2 regions of the Dietzia sp. UCD-THP genome follow, and region 2 is predicted to be linked to the other one. Evidence: riboswitches for the same ligand, from Rfam matches in the RefSeq annotation. Region 2 holds a riboswitch; the other holds the start of a gene.

Region 1 (5,942 bases), on a different contig from region 2:
CCCAGGCCACGGTCCGGCCCACGGGCCAGGCATCGCCGCGGCGGCGCAGGGTGATCAGGCCCCACACGTACAGGCTCAGCAGGATGACCGCGGCCAGGCCCAGCACCAAGTCGAAGCGCCACACCCCGAAGACGGTGCCGAGCGAGAACGGTCCGGGGAGCTCGAAGCCCAGTAGCGCCTCCTGGCGGGTGGGCACGTACAGCGGCGCCGGCGGCGGGGTGCGACCGAGCGAGACCGAGAGCCCGATCGTGCCCGCCATCACCACAGCCTCGACCAGCGCGATCCGCACGAGGGTCGGGCGGTCGACGGGAGCGTTGGCCGATCTGGACTCGATCCTGGCGATGATCCGGCGGCGGATGGCCAGGCCGAACATCGCGAGCAGGACCAGCAGCAGCGCCTTGGACACCACGAGCAGACCGTAGGTCGAGGAGAACAGGTCGGCGGGGTGCAGCCGCACGAGCGCGTTGATGATGCCTGAGAACCCCAGCGCGATGATCGCGATGGTCGCCACCACCGAGTAGCGGCGCAGGGCCAGCGCCACGCGGGAGCCGCCCCGCATCGTGTGGGCGAGCACGGCGACCAGACCGCCCACGTAGAACGCCGCGGCGAACAGGTGGATGATCAGCGAGTTGGTGGCGATGTCGTGCGCGGTGCTCCCGGAGGCGTGGCCCGTGGCCGCCACCGGCAGGAGCGAGAGCACCGACACCCCCAGCCAGATCACCGACCAGCGCCAGCTCACGGTGAGCCGCTGGCCGATCCCGGCCACCAGCGCGATCACCGCCGCCCACCGCCAGGACGAGGCCACGTCGATCTGGTTGATCGCCACGATCCACTGGTCCGGGGGCAGTGCCGCCCAGAACGTGCGCCCGGCGACGTCCGACAGGGTCAGCGGGATGAGCAGCGCCGCGGCCACCGCCCACGAGATGTTGGCCCACGAGGAGATCCGCTGCGAGCGGTACCCGTCCACGTCGAGGGTCTTGTCCTTCTGGGGCGGGGTGAAGAACGCCGCGAACAGAGCCGTCCCCACCGCCACCGCGGCGAGCAGCTCACCCACCGCGCGGACCGCCGGGAGCCCGGCCGTGGTGAGCACGCCCGGGTCCGGGACGCCCACCAGCGCGAGCGCCACCTCGGTGGACATGCCCGACAGCGGGATCACCACCGCGGCGGCCACCACCGCGAGCAGGATCACGACGGGCACCACGCTGCGGGTCTTGAGCAGTCCGGCGCTGGCGGGTGTCGACTTGGACGACGTCATGGCCTCCATCGTATTAACCCGATCGCCCCGGGCCGATTCGCGGCTGCAGCGCACACCCCCGGATCGGCTATCATCCTTCCGGCGACGCCGGACGTGGGCGTCGCAGGCCTCCGTAGCTCAGTGGATAGAGCATCCGGTTTCTACCCGGCTGGTCAGGGGTTCGAATCCTCTCGGGGGCGCATACTTCTGCGCAGATCGGCTTCTACGCTGATCGGCGGCGCTGGCCGGCACGACACCGGACCACCGCCCGCCGCCTCCCGCAGCACCTCCGCCAGGCGTCACCCGGTGTCACCTGGCGTCGGCGCCGGGCCACCCCTCGTCGCGCGGTCACCTCTGCTCGCGTTTCCCCAGGTGGGGCTCCCCTGGAACCGCGCATATGCGACCACTCGCCGGGCGGGGCAGGGTGGTAGGTTCGCACTTCGAGTCGATCCACAGGATCGGCGTCGATGACACGGGGTGCCCCTACCGGACGGGGCTGAGATCACACCCGCTGAACCTGAACTCGTTCACACGAGCGGAGGGATGTCACATGCGCTGGTGCACGCTGTGCTGAGCCGCCCCGGAGCTCCAGCCGTGGCGCTGGACGGGCTGGGCCACACCTATCCGGGAGCGCGCCGCCCCGTCCTCGCCGACCTCAGCCTGTCCGTGCCGGCGGGCGAGCACATCGCCGTCGTCGGGCGCAGCGGATGCGGCAAGTCGACGCTGCTGTCGCTGATCGCCGGCCTCGCCGAACCGACGACCGGGACCGTCGCCGTCCTCGACCGACACCAGCCCGCCCGGCGCCTGGAGCACTGCGCGTTGATGCCACAGGGCGACAGTCTGTTGCCGTGGATGACCCTGCTCGACAACGTCGCGATCAGTCTTCGCAATCAACGGGTGCGCCGTCGCGTGGCCCGGGCCGAGGCCCAGCTCCTGCTGGACCGCCTGGGCCTGGGCGCCTGGTCGGGGTCCCGCCCCTCGGCTCTGAGCGCGGGCATGCGCCAGCGCGCGGCACTCGCGCGCGCACTGCTCGCCCACAAACCCGTGCTGCTGGCGGACGAGCCGCTCGGTGCGCTCGACGCCATCACCCGAGCAGACGTCCAGCAATGGCTGCGCGAGACCCTCGCCGGGACGCCGGCCACCCTCGTCATGGTCACCCACGACGTTGACGAGGCCCTGCTCTTGGCCGAGCGCGTGGTCCTGCTGGCACGGCACGAGGCCGACGCCCCGGCGCGCGTGGTCTCCACCTGGCCGGGGTGGTTCGGCGACGACCGCCCCCGCGAGGCCCTGCTCGGCGACAAGGGATTCGCGGCAACCCGGCAGGACGTACTCCAGGCCCTGGCGCGGGAATCCCACCTGGCAGACGGCGGAGCCGCCCGATGACCGTCCGACTCCTCCGGTCCGCCGCTCCCGCCAGCGTGACGATCCTGCTTGTCCTCGCCGCGTGGATCACCATCACCGCGCTCGAGCTCGTCCCCGCGTACGTCATCCCCGCGCCCGGCGCCGTGTTCGACTCACTCGTGACCACCTGGCCCGACCGGCTCGGTTCCGCCACGCTGCTGACGGCTTCCGAGACCCTCCTGGGTGTGGTCCTCGGGGTGGTCGTCGCGGTGATCGTGGTGATCATCAGCGCGTTCGTGCCCACCATCGGTCAGGCCATGACCCCACTGCTGGTCGCCTCGCAGGCCATCCCGGTGATCGTGATCGGCCCGCTGCTGACGATCTCCCTCGGGTACGGGATGGCGCCGAAGGTCATCGTCGTCGCCCTGTTGTGTTTCTTTCCCGTCGCCCTCAACCTCCTCTCCGGCGTCCGGACCGTCGACGCCCGGTTGATCGACACGCTGCGGAGCCTGCACGCCACCCGATGGTCGCTCTTCTGGCGGGTGAGACTGCCGTCCGCCGCGCCCCGCGGGTTCGCGGGACTGCGCGTCTCGGTCACCTTCGCGCCGGTGGCCGCGGTCTTTGCCGAGTACACCGGTTCGACCAACGGCCTGGGGTACCTCATGCTCCAGGCCATCCCCCGACTCCAGACGGACTTCGTCTTTGCCCAGGTGGTCGTGCTGACCATCATGTCCAGCGTCCTGCTGGCCACCGTGACCCTCCTCGAACGACTCATCTGCCCGTGGAACACCACCACCGAAAGGACCCCATCATGACCCACGCACCCACCAGCGCGCCCCCACGCCGGGCCCTCACCCGATCCGGCGTCACCCGACCCGGCGTCCGGATGCTCGCGACCGCGGCCGCGGCGGCGCTGGCCCTGACCGGATGCCAGTCGAGCCCGGACGACGCGGAGCCGACCGAGACCGGGGCCGCACCTGTGAGTGTCCTGCTCGACTGGAGCCCCAATCCCGACCATGTGGCGCTGTACACCGCGCAGCACACCGGCGCGTACGACGACGCTGGCGTCGACGTGACGTTCATGACGCCCGCCAACACGGCCGACGCCGCGCGGGAGGTGTCCCTGGGGCGGGCCGACCTGGCCATCTCCTACGAGCCCGACACCCTCATCGCCGCGGAGCAGGGCCTCGACGTGATCTCGGTGGCCGCGTTGATCCCCACCTCGTTGACCTCGCTGATCGCCAGGACGGAGTCCGGGATCACCGCCGCGGCCGATCTGGAGGGCAGGACCGTGGGCCTGTCGGGACTGGCCTCTCAGCAGCCGACTCTGGACTTCATCGCCCGGGAGGCCGGTATCGACCCTAGTTCGATCTCCACCCCCAACGTGCAGCAGAGCCTCAACCAGGCCCTCCTGACCGACCAGGTGGACGCGGTCTTCGGGGCCTTCCGCAACATCGAGGGCGTCGAGCTCACCGCTCAGGGCGACTTCGTGGTGCTCCCGGCCACGGAGCTCGGGGTGCCGGACTACGCGGAACTGGTGATCATCGCCAACCCGTCCCGCCTCGCCGACGATGCCGACTACGCCGAGCGCGTGCGGGCCTTCCTCGCCGGGACCGCGGAAGGTCAGGCCGCGGCGCTGCGGGACCGGCAGGTCGCCATCGACTCCCTCACCCCCGAGACCCAGGGCTCCTACGACCCGGACATCCTGGAGTTGATGATCGACGCCACCCTCGAGCTGCTGCCCGAGGGCGGTTTCGGGAAGCAGTCGGCCGAGGCCTGGGCGGCGTACGCGGACTGGATGTACCAGAACGGGCTGCTGGAGACCGAGGTCGACGGCGCCACCGCCACGACCAACGACTACCTGCCGGGCGCCGGCGGCTAGAACCCTGCCCCGCGAGAGGCCCCGCCGTCATCGCGAAGACTGTTTGGCACGCATCGGTCGAGTGAGAATGCGCGAAACGCTCTTCTCGATGGCCCCGGCGGCTTGGGCCCGGCGGCTTGGCCCCGGCGGCTTGGCCCCGGCGGCGCGTGTCCGCCCGCAGGGCCTCCAGACCGGCAGGCCCACCGACCTTCAGTTCGGGGAGGCCTCCCGCAACCGCGCGAGCAGCGGCTCGGCGGCCTCCTCGAGGAACCGGTCCAGGGTGGAGTCGCCGATCTGGATCAGCGCGACGTCCGTGTACCCGGCCTCCCAGTACGGCCGGATCTTCTCGACGATCGCGTCCAGGTCGGGCCCGCACGGCAGCTGCTCGGCCACGTCCTCGGGCCGCACGAACTTGGTGGCCGCGGCGAACCCGGCGGTGGTGGGCAGGTCGGCGTTGGCGGCCCAGCCGCCGGCGAACCAGCGGAACTGGTCGTGCGCGCGTTCGACGGCCGCCTTCTCCGATTCGGGGTCCCAGCTGATGGGGATCTGGGCGATCGCCCGGGCGCCGTCACCGATCTTCTTCTGCCCGTCGAGCGCGTTCCAGTTCTCGATGTGGGCGGGCTCCGGCTCGGTGGCGATGAGGTGATCGGCGAGCGGCCCGAGTCGGGTGACGGCCTTCTCCCCGCCGGCGGCCACGCCGATCGGCACCCGCTTCTCGGGCAGGTCCCACAGGCGGGCGGAGTCCACCCGGAAGTGCTCGCCGGAGTAGGTCACCAGGCCGCCGTCGAACAGCTCGCCCATGATCTCCAGTGCCTCCACCGTCATCTCGTGGCGTTCGTCAACCGAGGGCCACCGCTGCCCCACCACGTGCTCGTTGAGGTTCTCCCCCGCGCCGATGCCCAGCATGAACCGGCCGTCGGACATGATCTGCACGGTCGCGGCCTTCTGCGCCACCACGGCGGGGTGGTAGCGCAGGATCGGGCACGTCACGTACGTGCACAGATCCACCCGCTCGGTCACGTGCGCCACAGCGCCCAGGACGCTCCACACGTAGGGCGCGTGCCCCTGCGAGGACAACCACGGGAAGTAGTGGTCCGAGGCCACCTCGAAGTCGAATCCCGACTGCTCGGCCTTGGCGGCGTAGCGCACGAGTTCCTTGGGGCCGGACTGTTCGGTCATGAGCGTGTATCCGAAGCGTGTCATGGTTTCGAGGGTGCGCCGGGCCCGGCCGTGTCGCCACCGGTTGCCACCCGGGCGGGGGCCACCGGTTGCCTGCCTCGCGGGGGCGGGGCACGGTCGGACGCATGACCACCACACCGCGCGCCCTTCTCCTCGACGTCGACGGCACCCTGGTCGACTCCACCTACGTCCACGTCTGGACCTGGCACCGCGCTCTGGCCGAGGCCGGCGCGCCGGTGCCGTTCGTGGAGGTGCACCACCGGATCGGCAAGGACGGGTCCACGCTGGTGTCCGAGCTCCTGGATCTCGCCGGTGTCGACGACGACG
Region 2 (5,942 bases):
GGGGTCGGGCTTCCACCTGCCGGCCTCCTCGCCGAATCCGCCCATCAGACCGAGCCCTTCCACCACGACGTGGATGTCGTCCGGTACATAGATCTCGACCCCGCCCATGATCGCGAAGGCGCGGATCGTGGTCTCGTGCGCCTGAAGAGAGGCCTGGCGCAGGTCGAGTTCGACCCCGCCCATCACGGCGAACGCCGTGTGCTCGGCCGGGAGCGTCCACGCGCCCCTGCGCTCGCATCCACCCATGAACGCCAGTGACGACGACGGACCGGTGCCGCCGGTGACCCTCCGCTCGGGTGCCGCCTCGTGGTGGAGCCCGGGTCGGGACACGCCGTCGCCGCGGGCGGGGGAGAGGTCGCGGGTGAGCTCGGCCAGGTCGGACTGGAACAGCGCCCCGTACGCCTTGGTGGTGCGCTCGTCGAACTCCGCCAGGGTCAACCGTCCCTCCGAGTAGGACTGCTGGAGGAACCGCGCCGTCGCCTCACGCTCGTGGTCCGATGCACGGATCGACGGGAGGTCAGGGCCGGGATCGTCGCGTGCGTCGTCCATGTCACGAGAGTAAGCCCTGACACACCTGGGCGGGAGCTGAGCGGGAGGAACCCGCTATCCGGACCACGGCAGGCACACTGGAGCCCATGATCGAGGTACGCAATCTCACCAAACGCTTCGGCGCCGCTACGGCAGTCGAGGACCTCAGCTTCGTGGTGCGGCCAGGCGTCGTCACCGGCTTCCTCGGCCCGAACGGTGCCGGGAAGTCCACCACCATGAGGATGATCGTCGGTCTGGACACCCCTACGTCGGGGGAGGCGCTGATCAACGACCAGCCGTACCGGACGCTCGCGGATCCCATCCGCACCGTCGGGTGCCTGCTCGACGCGTCGTGGACCCACGCCAACCGGTCCGCGCGATCGCACCTGAAGATGATCGCCGCCGCGGGCGGACTGCCCGACAGCCGCGTCGACGAGGTGCTGTCGCTGGTCGGCCTGACCGAGGTGGCCGGCCGCAAGGTGGGTGGCTACTCCCTGGGCATGCGGCAACGGCTCGGTCTGGCCACCGCCATGCTCGGCGATCCCGAGGTGTTGCTGTTCGACGAACCGGTCAACGGACTCGACCCCGAGGGAATCCTCTGGATCCGCCGTTTCATGCACGCCCGCGCCGCCGAGGGCCGGACGGTGCTCGTCTCGAGCCACCTGTTGTCGGAGATGGCTCAGACGGCCCAGGATCTCGTCGTCATCGGCCGGGGGGTCCTGCGCGCCCAGACGTCCGTCGAGGAGTTCCTCTCCGCGGCCCGGTCATCGGTCCTGCTGCGGACGCCGCACGTCGACGAGTTCACGGCCGCGGCCCGGGAGGAGGGGATCAACGCCACCTTCGACCCCGAGGAGGGGGTGTTCCTCATCGAGGGGCTGCCGGCCCACCGGGTCGGTGACCTCGCCGCGAGCCTGGGGATCACCGTCCACGAACTGCACGAGAAGCGGGCGTCGCTCGAGGAGGCCTTCATGGCGCTCACCGACCAGGACGTCGAGTACCACGGTCAGGAGACCACCCGATGAACCTGTTGAAGTCCGAGTGGATCAAGGCCACCACCACCAAGAGCGCCTACTGGCTCTACGGACTGGGAATCGTGCTCGCCGTCGGCCTCGCCGCGATCATCGGCCAGTTCGAGCAGACCTCCACCGGGGAACCGGTGGCCGGTGCGCCCGGCGGCGGCGGTGACCCGCTGTTCGCGATACTGGGGGTCAGCGCGTTCACTGTGATCCTGGCATGGATCGCCGCGATCGTCGCCGTGACCGGCGAGTACCGGTTCCACACGAACAAGGCCACCTTCCTCGCCTCACCGTCGCGGTGGCCGGCGGTGCTCGCCAAGACGGCGCTGTTCACCGTGATGTCGATGGTCGTGACCGCCGTGGCAGTGGTGGTCTCGCTGCTGGCCGCGGGGGCGCTGTCCGGTCTGGACTCGTGGACCCCGTTCTCGGGCGACGGGCTGACGTACCTCGTGCGGTTCCCCGTCTACGCGGCGGTGGGCACCCTCGCCGTGATGGGCCTGGCGTACATCATGCGCAACGCCGCCGGCACCATCTCGCTGTTCCTGGTGTGGACGTTGGCGCTGGAGGGCATGGTCTCCCTGATCCCCCGGGTGGGGCAGGACATCGCCGGCTGGATGCCGTTCGCCAACGGCGACTTCTGGACCCAGGGTGAGACCGCGCGCGGGTTCATCACGTGGGGCGAGTGGCCGGCGTTCGCGTGGTACGCGGCGGTCTGCGTGGCGCTGTGGGTCGCGGGTCTGGTGATCACCCTGCGCCGCGACGCCTGAACGGCACCGATGACACGGCCCGGGTGTAGGTACACCCGGGCCGCGTCTCGTCGCGGGCTGGGCCGCGCGCGGGCTGGGCCGACTCGCGGGGGGGCGGACGCCCTGTGGAAGGTCAGTGCTGACTGATCGGCAGGTAGACGCGGGAGCCCTGTTCGGCGAACTCCGCCGATTTCTCCGCCATCCCCGCCTCGATCGCCTCGACCGTCTCCATCCCGTGCTCGGCCGCGTAGTCCCGGATGTCCTGGGAGATCCGCATCGAGCAGAACTTGGGACCGCACATCGAGCAGAAGTGGGCGGTCTTGGCGGGCTCGGCGGGCAGAGTCGCGTCGTGGTACGCCAGCGCGGTGTCCGGGTCGAGCGCCAGGGCGAACTGGTCCCTCCACCGGAACTCGAACCGCGCGGTGCTCAGCGCGTCGTCCCGTCTCTGTGCGCCGGGGTGCCCCTTGGCCAGGTCCGCCGAGTGCGCGGCGATCTTGTAGGTGATCACGCCGGTCTTGACGTCGTCGCGATCGGGCAGGCCCAGGTGCTCCTTGGGGGTGACGTAACAGAGCATCGCCGTACCCGCCTCCGCGATCCGCGCGGCGCCGATGGCGGAGGTGATGTGGTCGTAACCCGGTGCGATGTCCGTGGCCAGCGGCCCCAGCGTGTAGAAGGGCGCCTCCTCGCACCACTCCTCCTCGAGCCGCACGTTCTCCACGATCATGTGCATCGGCACGTGTCCGGGGCCCTCGATCATCACCTGGACGCCGTGGCGCTTGGCGATCCCGGTGAGCTCACCCAGCGTGCGGAGCTCGGCGAACTGGGCCTCGTCGTTGGCATCCGCGATCGATCCGGGCCTCAGGCCGTCCCCGAGGGAGAACGTCACGTCATAGCGCGCGAGGATCTCGCAGAGCTCGGTGAAGTGGGTGTAGAGGAACGACTCGCGGTGGTGCGCCAGGCACCACGCCGCCATGATCGAACCTCCGCGCGAGACGATCCCGGTGACGCGCTTGGCGGCGAGCGGGACGTACCGCAGGAGCACGCCCGCGTGGACGGTCATGTAGTCCACGCCCTGCTCGCACTGCTCGATGACGGTGTCGCGGTAGAGCTCCCAGGTCAGCGCGGTCGGATCGCCGCCCACCTTCTCCAGTGCCTGGTAGATCGGCACGGTCCCCACGGGAACGGGGGAGTTGCGCATGATCCACTCGCGGGTTTCGTGGATGTCCCGCCCGGTGGACAGGTCCATGATGGTGTCCGCACCCCACCGGGAGGCCCACACCATCTTCTCGACCTCCTCCGCGATCGAGCTGGTGACCGCGGAGTTGCCGATGTTGGCGTTGATCTTGGTGAGGAAGCGCTTGCCGATGATCATCGGCTCGCTCTCCGGGTGGCGGTGATTGGCCGGGATGACGGCGCGGCCGGCCGCCACCTCGGTCCGCACCACCTCGACGTCGATCCCCTCCCTGGCGGCGATGAAGCGCATCTCCGGGGTGATGTGGCCCGCGCGGGCCCAGGCCAGCTGGGTCCGCACCGGCGTGGGGTCCTCCGCCGAGGCGGGCGCGGCCTCCGGGTGGGCCCAGCCGTCGCGGGTGGGCGGCAGTCCTGCGGCGAGGTCGTGGCACTCCCCGGCGTCGGCGTACCCGGTGTACGGACCGGAGGTGTCGTAGACGTCGAACGACGTGCCATTGGTCAGGGCGATCCGCCGGACGGGCACGCGCAGCGTGATGCCCTCCGCCGGGATCTCAAGGTAGGACTTGCTGCTGGAGTGGATCGGACCGCAGGTCACGGACTCGATCGAGGTGGAATCTGCGCTGGTGGTGGACGTGTGTGTGCCCATGATGCTCACTGCTCCCTACGCCGGCATGACCCGGACAGGTTCTACGGTCGACGGCCCGGCCGGCCGTCCTCTCAGCCCGCGCTCCGAAGCGGACTCCCGTGTGGACGAGTATGAAATTGTGCCGGGTGAGCGTAACCCGACGAGTAGCATCGGGTGTGGAACACACCCTGCCGAAGGAGTCCCATGTCCCGAGTGGAGTCACTGGTGTTGGTCCACAACACCGATAGAGACCGGTTCGAACTGTGGGACGGCGAGACCTTCATGGGCCTGGTGGGGTACGAGAAGGACGGCGAGGTCTTCATCCTTCTGCACACCGTCATCGAGGAGCATTTCGGTCAGCAGGGAATCGCTCGGCTGCTGGTCAGCCTGGTGCTCACCCGGATGCGCCTGGACGGGTGCAAGATCCGTCCGGTGTGTAGCTACGTCCGCCGTTTCCTCATCCGCTTCCCCGAGTATCAACTCCTCGTGGCCCCCCGCTGACCCGGGAAGGGTGTTTCGAGGAGCCCACTTGCGGGGATACGATTCGGGCATGACGAATCCGAGTTACCCCGGTTCCTCCTCCGACTCCCCGTACGGTGCCGGCCAGACCCCCGGGCAGGACTCCGGCTACTGGCAGGACTCGGGCTACGGCCAGGGCCCGACATACGGGCAGGGCGCATCGTCGTACGGCCAGCACCCGGGTTACGGGGCCCAGAGCCCCGGGGGGTTCACCGGCCCGACCGGAGCCGCTCGGCCGGGCCCGCCGTCGAACATCGGCTGGGCGGTGGCCTCGATCCTGTTCTTCTGGCCGCTGGCATTCGTCGCGATGACCCGGGCCTCGGACGTCTACCCGCTGTGGGCGGCCGGGCACCATGCGGAGGCCGAAGCGGCGAGCGCGTCCGCCAAGAAGCTCGGCCTCATCTCGCTCGGCCTCTTCGCCCTGCTGATCGTGCTCTACTTCGCCTTCATCTTCGCCATGATCGGACTGAGCGCCAGCGGGTTCTGACCCGCGGGCGGGCCGTTCCCGCCACGGCGGGCGTTCCCGCCACGGCGGGCGTTCCCGCTCAGGCAGGTGTTCCCGCTCAGGCGATGCCCAGACGTGGCGCCTCGATGGCCGGGCATGCGTCCATCACCACGTCGAGCCCGGCGTCGGCGGCACGCTGGGCGGCGGCCTCGTCTATCACGCCGAGCTGGAGCCAGACCGCCTTCGCGCCCCGGGCGATCGCCTGGTCCACGACGTCGCCCGCGAGCGCCGAATTGACAAAGACGTCGACCACATCGATCTCGCCGGGCACCGACGCGAGATCCGGGTACCCCTGTTGGCCGTGGACCGTCTCGGCCCTGGGATGAACAGGGACGATCTCGTGACCCAGGTTGAGGACATACGCGGCGATCCCGTGCGCGGTCCGGGCGGTGTTCGCCGACAGGCCCACGATCGCCCAGCGACCGGGTTCCGAGAGCAGACGTCTGACAACGGCCGGATCATTCGTGTGACTCATACCCGGTGCAATGCGCGCCGGCGCCCGGACATTCCCGACGGGTCGTGTGCGCGGGGCCTTCCTTCGCAGGCTCAGTCAGTCCCCGACGAAGCCTGTGCGCGGGGCCTTCCTTCGCAGGCTCAGTCAGTCCCCGACGGCGTCCTTGGCGCGGCGGACGATCTTCGGGTCGGGGTCAAACACGACCTGGGGGTCCTTCTCCGGGTAGTCGAACTGGTGGAGGAAATGGCGCATGGCGTTGATGCGCGCCCGCTTCTTGTCGTTGGACTTGATGGTGATCCAGGGAGCCCAGTCGGTGTCGGTGCGGCGGAACATCTCCTCCTTGGCGGCGGTGTACCGG

The links. Region 2 has a riboswitch for thiamine pyrophosphate ahead of thiC (phosphomethylpyrimidine synthase ThiC). Riboswitches for the same ligand answer to the same signal wherever they lie in the genome.
Region 1: linked by a shared signal. The riboswitch ahead of H483_RS23580 (ABC transporter ATP-binding protein) and the one ahead of thiC (phosphomethylpyrimidine synthase ThiC) in region 2 are both predicted to bind thiamine pyrophosphate.

The regions. Positions count from the first base shown of each region.
Region 1 covers NZ_AOSR01000013.1:242,457-248,398, forward strand. Annotated here, with positions in the region: gene H483_RS23570 (cytochrome c oxidase assembly protein) at 1-1,264, opposite strand, end outside; tRNA gene H483_RS23575 (tRNA-Arg) at 1,362-1,434, shown strand; TPP riboswitch at 1,698-1,795, shown strand; gene H483_RS23580 (ABC transporter ATP-binding protein) at 1,778-2,617, shown strand; gene H483_RS23585 (ABC transporter permease) at 2,614-3,390, shown strand; gene H483_RS23590 (ABC transporter substrate-binding protein) at 3,387-4,457, shown strand; gene H483_RS23595 (TIGR03557 family F420-dependent LLM class oxidoreductase) at 4,647-5,639, opposite strand; gene H483_RS23600 (HAD family hydrolase) at 5,741-5,942, shown strand, end outside.
Region 2 covers NZ_KB714655.1:98,661-104,602, reverse strand. Annotated here, with positions in the region: gene H483_RS34090 (DUF1707 domain-containing protein) at 1-549, opposite strand, end outside; gene H483_RS34085 (ABC transporter ATP-binding protein) at 636-1,550, shown strand; gene H483_RS34080 (ABC transporter permease) at 1,547-2,311, shown strand; gene thiC (phosphomethylpyrimidine synthase ThiC) at 2,424-4,127, opposite strand; TPP riboswitch at 4,123-4,237, opposite strand; gene H483_RS34070 (GNAT family N-acetyltransferase) at 4,311-4,607, shown strand; gene H483_RS34065 (CD225/dispanin family protein) at 4,657-5,112, shown strand; gene H483_RS34060 (CoA-binding protein) at 5,189-5,605, opposite strand; gene ppk2 (polyphosphate kinase 2) at 5,729-5,942, opposite strand, start outside.